Regions from separate parts of the Fictibacillus sp. S7 genome, predicted to be linked through region 2. Evidence: a T-box and tRNA genes for the amino acid it is inferred to sense, from the RefSeq annotation. Region 2 holds a T-box; the other holds one or more tRNA genes.
What was found. The T-box of region 2 lies ahead of alaS (alanine--tRNA ligase). A T-box ahead of a tRNA ligase gene usually reads a tRNA of that ligase, here a tRNA-Ala.
Positions count from the first base shown of each region.

Region 1: it has a tRNA-Ala gene. The T-box ahead of alaS (alanine--tRNA ligase) is inferred to sense a tRNA for this amino acid. The anticodon was not compared.

Region 1 is NZ_QJKL01000001.1:2,752,805-2,756,248, forward strand. It holds rRNA gene DMO16_RS14210 (23S ribosomal RNA) at 1-1,260, opposite strand, end outside; tRNA gene DMO16_RS14215 (tRNA-Ala) at 1,449-1,524, opposite strand; tRNA gene DMO16_RS14220 (tRNA-Ile) at 1,549-1,625, opposite strand; rRNA gene DMO16_RS14225 (16S ribosomal RNA) at 1,716-3,263, opposite strand.
Region 2 is NZ_QJKL01000001.1:163,238-166,681, reverse strand. It holds gene alaS (alanine--tRNA ligase) at 1-1,969, opposite strand, end outside; T-box leader at 2,051-2,269, opposite strand; gene DMO16_RS00795 (AI-2E family transporter) at 2,295-3,377, opposite strand.

The DNA.
Region 1 (3,444 bases), 2.6 Mb from region 2:
GACTTCGCCGCACTTCGAACGCTCCCCTACCACTGTACCTGACGGTACAATCCATAGCTTCGGTGATACGTTTAGCCCCGGCACATTTTCGGCGCAGAGTCACTCGACCAGTGAGCTATTACGCACTCTTTAAATGGTGGCTGCTTCTAGGCCAACATCCTGGTTGTCTGGGCAACTCCACATCCTTTCCCACTTAACGTATACTCTGGGACCTTAGCTGATGGTCTGGGCTGTTTCCCTCTTGACTACGGATCTTATCACTCGCAGTCTGACTCCCGCGGATAAGTCTCTGGCATTCGGAGTTTGACTGAATTCGGTAACCCTGTGGGGGCCCCTAATCCAATCAGTGCTCTACCTCCAGGACTCTAGCCGCGAGGCTAGCCCTAAAGCTATTTCGGGGAGAACCAGCTATCTCCGTGTTCGATTGGCATTTCACCCCTACCCACACCTCATCCCCGCACTTTTCAACGTGCGTGGGTTCGGGCCTCCATTCAGTGGTACCTGAACTTCACCCTGGACATGGGTAGATCACACGGTTTCGGGTCTACGACAACGTACTATGGCGCCCTATTCAGACTCGCTTTCGCTGCGGCTCCGCCTTCTCGGCTTAACCTTGCATGTTATCGTAACTCGCCGGTTCATTCTACAAAAGGCACGCTGTCGCCCGTTAGTGGGCTCCAACTACTTGTAGGCACACGGTTTCAGGATCTCTTTCACTCCCCTTCCGGGGTGCTTTTCACCTTTCCGTCACGGTACTGGTTCACTATCGGTCACTAGGGAGTATTTAGCCTTGGGAGATGGTCCTCCCGGATTCCGACGGGGTTTCACGTGTCCCGCCGTACTCAGGATCCACTCAGGAGGGAACGAAGTTTCAACTACAGGGCTGTTACCTTCTTTGGCCGGCCTTTCCAGACCGCTTCATCTACCCCGTTCCTTTGTAACTCCATGTAGAGTATCCTACAACCCCAGAGGGCAAGCCCTCTGGTTTGGGCTGTTTCCGTTTCGCTCGCCGCTACTCAGGAAATCGCATTTGCTTTCTCTTCCTCCGGGTACTTAGATGTTTCAGTTCCCCGGGTCTGCCTTCTCATATCCTATGTATTCAGATATGGATACCATCCCATTACGGATGGTGGGTTCCCCCATTCGGAAATCCCCGGATCAACGCTTACTTACAGCTCCCCGAGGCATATCGGTGTTCGTCCCGTCCTTCTTCGGCTCCTAGTGCCAAGGCATCCACCGTGCGCCCTTTCTAGCTTAACCTTTAACACGATCGTAAGATCGTAAAAAAATCACTAAATCAGCGCACAACTAATGAATTAGTTGGCTTGTTTGGATGTTTCGTTATCTAGTTTTCAAGGAACATGACGTGCATTTCATCGGTGTTGCCTTCAAGAGACAACTTTTATATAATACCGACTAAAAAAGAAAATGTCAACAGCATTGTCTAATGGTGGAGCCTAACGGGATCGAACCGCTGACCTCCTGCGTGCAAGGCAGGCGCTCTCCCAGCTGAGCTAAGGCCCCATCTTGTCTTTATTAGAATGTGTATGGTGGGCCTAAATGGACTCGAACCATCGACCTCACGCTTATCAGGCGTGCGCTCTAACCAGCTGAGCTATAGGCCCATGCACCATATATAGAGAGAAGTTCTCTCAAAACCAAACAAATGCTCAGAGTAAGATTCATGAGGCACCTGAGTGCTCATGTCTCCATAGAAAGGAGGTGATCCAGCCGCACCTTCCGATACGGCTACCTTGTTACGACTTCACCCCAATCATCTGTCCCACCTTCGGCGGCTGGTTCCAAAAGGTTACCCCACCGACTTCGCGTGTTACAAACTCTCGTGGTGTGACGGGCGGTGTGTACAAGGCCCGGGAACGTATTCACCGCGGCATGCTGATCCGCGATTACTAGCAATTCCGGCTTCATGTAGGCGAGTTGCAGCCTACAATCCGAACTGAGAGTGGCTTTTTGGGATTGGCTCGGCCTCGCGGCTTCGCAACCCTTTGTACCACCCCTTGTAGCACGTGTGTAGCCCAGGTCATAAGCGGCATGATGATTTGACGTCATCCCTACCTTCCTCCGGTTTGTCACCGGCAGTCACCTTAGAGTGCCCAACTGAATGCTGGCAACTAAGGTCAAGGGTTGTGCTCGTTGCGGGACTTAACCCAACATCTCGCGACACGAGCTGACGACAACCATGCACCACCTGTCACTCTGTCCCCCGAAGGGGAAAGCGTGATCTCTCAAGTGGTCAGAGGATGTCAAGACCTGGTAAGGTTCTTCGCGTTGCTTCGAATTAAACCACATGCTCCACTGCTTGTGCGGGCCCCCGTCAATTCCTTTGAGTTTCAGCCTTGCGGCCGTACTCCCCAGGCGGAGTGCTTAATGTGTTAACGTCAGCACTGAGGGTGGATCCCCCCAACACCTAGCACTCATCGTTTACGGCGTGGACTACCAGGGTATCTAATCCTGTTTGCTCCCCACGCTTTCGCGCCTCAGCGTCAGTTACAGGCCAAAAAGCCGCCTTCGCCACTGGTGTTCCTCCACATCTCTACGCATTTCACCGCTACACGTGGAATTCCACTTTTCTCTCCTGCACTCAAGTCTCCCAGTTTCCAATGACCCTCCACGGTTGAGCCGTGGGCTTTCACATCAGACTTAAGAAACCGCCTGCGCGCGCTTTACGCCCAATAATTCCGGATAACGCTTGCCACCTACGTATTACCGCGGCTGCTGGCACGTAGTTAGCCGTGGCTTTCTGGTCAGGTACCGTCAAGGTACCGGCAGTTACTCCGGTACTTGTTCTTCTCTGACAACAGAGCTTTACGACCCGAAGGCCTTCATCGCTCACGCGGCGTTGCTCGGTCAGACTTTCGTCCATTGCCGAAGATTCCCTACTGCTGCCTCCCGTAGGAGTCTGGGCCGTGTCTCAGTCCCAGTGTGGCCGATCACCCTCTCAGGTCGGCTACGCATCGTCGCCTTGGTGAGCCGTTACCTCACCAACTAGCTAATGCGCCGCGGGCCCATCTGTAAGCGTCAGCCGAAACCGACTTTCAAAAAAGAAGCAGGCGCTTCTCGTTATCATCCGGTATTAGCTCCGGTTTCCCGGAGTTATCCCCGTCTTACAGGCAGGTTACCCACGTGTTACTCACCCGTCCGCCGCTAAATCAGAGGAGCAAGCTCCTCGTCATTCGCTCGACTTGCATGTATTAGGCACGCCGCCAGCGTTCATCCTGAGCCAGGATCAAACTCTCCAATAAAGTGTTTGATATAGCTCTTAATGTTTAAAAATAAGAAATTGATGGGATTGTAAAATCCCTGACTTACTCTGGCTTTTGTTTGGTTTTCAAAGAACTGTTTGTTTCCGTCGCTCTCGTTGGCGACAAGGAATATCTTATCAAATCCTGCTTGCTAAGTCAACAACTTTTTTCAATGTTTTTT
Region 2 (3,444 bases):
CTCGAACCACTTTTCCGTATTTCTCACCGAATAAGGCCATCGCTCCCATCGCTTTTGCTTCCTCAATCGGCTTTTGCATTTTATCCACAGAAATGGTCTTCCAGATCTTCTGGTTGACAATATCTTCAATGCTCTCGATTTCTTCCTGTGAAATGCTGCCGAAATGGGAAAAGTCGAATCGAAGCCTTCCAGGTGCCACTAGGGAACCTGCCTGGTTCACATGAGTACCGAGAACATCCTTCAGCGCTTGATGCAGCAGGTGGGTAGCCGTATGGTTTTTCACAATAGCCGCACGTTTTTCAGTATCAACCTGAGCGACAACTTCTATTCCGTTGCGAAGGTTTCCTTGTTTTACAACGACGGTATGGAGATTTTGTCCATTCGGTGCTTTTTGAACATCCTTAACAAACAGCTCCAGTCCTTCGCCCGAAATCGTGCCTTGGTCAGCAACCTGGCCTCCGCTTTCCGCATAAAACGGAGTAATGTCAAGAATGACCTGGCCTTCTTCTCCCTCGGCAAGGATATCGATGCGGTCTCCGTTTTGAAGGGTTTCCAATACTTTTGATGTGCTCCGCTCTTCGTCATAGCCCACAAAATCGCTGTGTGCTTTGATGTCGCTTAACACACCGGATTGCACCTGCATGGAATCCACATCCTGACGTGCCGAACGGGCTCTCTCACGCTGGCCTTCCATTTCTTTTTCAAATCCTGTACGGTCGACTTCCATGTTATGATCTGCAGCATATTCTTCAGTCAGTTCAAACGGGAAGCCAAACGTATCATAAAGCTTGAAGGCATCTTTACCTGAAACTGTGCTGCTTCCGGCTGCTTTTTCCTTTTTGATGACTTCTTCAAGGATCGCAAGTCCTTCATTGATGGTTTCATGGAATCGCTCTTCTTCGTTTTTAATGACGCGCTGGATAAACGGCACTTTTTCTTTTACTTCCGGATAATAGTCCACCATGATATCTGCTACGGTTGGAACAAGTTCGAACATAAACGGCCGGTCAAGTCCAATCTGCTTGGCAAAGCGAATGGCTCTTCTGATCAGGCGGCGTAGAATATACCCTCTGCCTTCATTTGATGGAAGTGCATTGTCAGATACAGCAAAGGCAACGGTACGGATATGGTCAGCAATCACTTTGAACGCGGTATCCGCTTCCTTTGATTGGCCATACTTGCTGCCAGAAAGCTTTTCCGTTTGCTGAATGATCGGAATAAACAAGTCCGTGTCATAGTTCGTTGGAACGTCCTGAATAACAGAGACCATCCGTTCGAGCCCCATTCCGGTATCAATGTTTTTCTTTGGAAGCGGTGTGTACGTTCCGTCTGGATTATGGTTGAACTCGGAAAACACCAGGTTCCATACTTCGAGGTAACGGTCATTTTCCCCACCCGGGTATAACTCAGGATCATTTGCATCACTGCCGTATTTTTCTCCTCGGTCGTAGAAAATTTCTGTATTCGGTCCGCTTGGCCCTTCTCCGATATCCCAGAAGTTCCCTTCCAAACGAATGATGCGTTCTGGCGGCACCCCTACGGTTTTGTTCCAAAGCTCATAGGCTTCATCATCTTCCGGATGGATAGTGACTGATAGTTTCTCTGAATCAAAACCGATCCATTTTTCACTGGTCAAGAATTCCCAGGCCCAGATGATCGCCTCTTCTTTGAAATAATCACCGATGGAGAAATTTCCGAGCATTTCAAAGAACGTATGGTGGCGTGCGGTAACCCCCACATTTTCAATGTCATTCGTACGGATTGATTTCTGAGCGTTAACGATTCTCGGGTTTTCCGGAATCACCCGGCCGTCAAAATACTTTTTAAGGGTAGCAACCCCACTGTTGATCCACAAAAGTGACGGGTCTTCATAAGGCACAAGGGAAGCGCTCGGCTCCACACTGTGGCCCTTCTCCTGGAAAAAATCAAGAAACATTTGTCTTACTTGAGCAGACGTTAAAGTTTTCATCTTTCCACTCTCCTTTCATTATTAGAAAAAGCGGTAGCGCCCTGTTCTGCCAAAATAAAAAACTCCCGTTCCTGATTCTGCATCAGGGACGAGAGTTGTTATCACGCGGTACCACCCTGGTTATGATTTAAGCCGAACACCGAAATCATCACCTTATGTAAACCGTAACGGGGTTTCACCGGCAGGGATTAACTGCACTCGGGAGTAGCTTTCTGTTCTTTCCTTTTAGAAACCTTACAGCCGGGGGTTTCCTCTCTTGGAAAAGGGTCAAAACATACTTATCTCCATCATCGTTTTGCTTTATCTAGCAGTAGTATAATTCCTTCTAGGGCATCTTGTCAATCTTGGCTTGCAGCCGGTGGTTCCGTATATGCACAATAATAACCTTCATGATTGAAAACACAGGCACAGCCAGGATCAGCCCGGCCACCCCTCCGATTTCACCGCCAGCCAGCAGCGCCATAATGATCAATGCGGGATGGATGTGAAGGCTTTTCCCCACGATCAGCGGACCCAAAATGTTTCCTTCGATGAACTGCAAAACCAGCATGATGCCGGCCACAATGAGAACCATTTTAACAGAAATGGTAAACGCGATGAAGATGACCGGTACAGCGCCAAGAATGGGCCCAAAATACGGAATAATATCCGTGATAGCAATAATAATCCCCAATATAATGGGATACGGCATACCGGCGAGCCACAGTGCAAGCATAGCAGCAGCCCCAAGAAGCGTTCCCACCAATAATTGCCCCCGGATGTAACCTCCCAGCGAACCATCAATTTCCTTGAGAACCTGTCTTCCTTCTCTTCTCCACTTCTGCGGCGTCAAGTACCAGCATACCCGTTTAATGCCGTCAATATCCTTTAAAAAGTAAAAAACAAGGAACGGAATAATGATGAGTACAAAAAAATAATCCACAAGTTTTTTAATAGAGCCAATGACATTGGCTGCGCTTTTCTGCAAATAACGTTCACCTGAATGAATATAATCCTCAATTCTGAGGTGAATGGATTTCGGAAGGCTTGCTGTATGATGATCCACTTCAAGCAGCCAGCTTTGATACGTTTTTGATAAGGTGGGAAGATTGGACGCCAATTCCCTGATCTGAAGGATCATATAGGGTATTCCTTTGTATAGGGCATAACCAGTTCCGCCGAAAAAAAGCAGGTAAATGCACAAAATGGATAAGCTGCGCGGCATGCCCTTCCGATGAAGTATTTCCACAAGCGGATGAAGTAAATAGGTGATGAAAACGGCAATAAAAAAAGGAAACAGCACGGCTTTTAGAATCGTAAGAACAGGAACCCAAAAAGGGGCCAGTTTCAACAGCAGCCAGCCGCAAAGAAACAGCAAAACGAGAAGAGATAAACGGATGATCCACTTTATGTAATTCTCCCGCTGCATGGTATCACCTCACCCTTATTGTTTCCTCCTGACCATTTTTCATGTAAGAAAAGGAAAAGCTCAACCC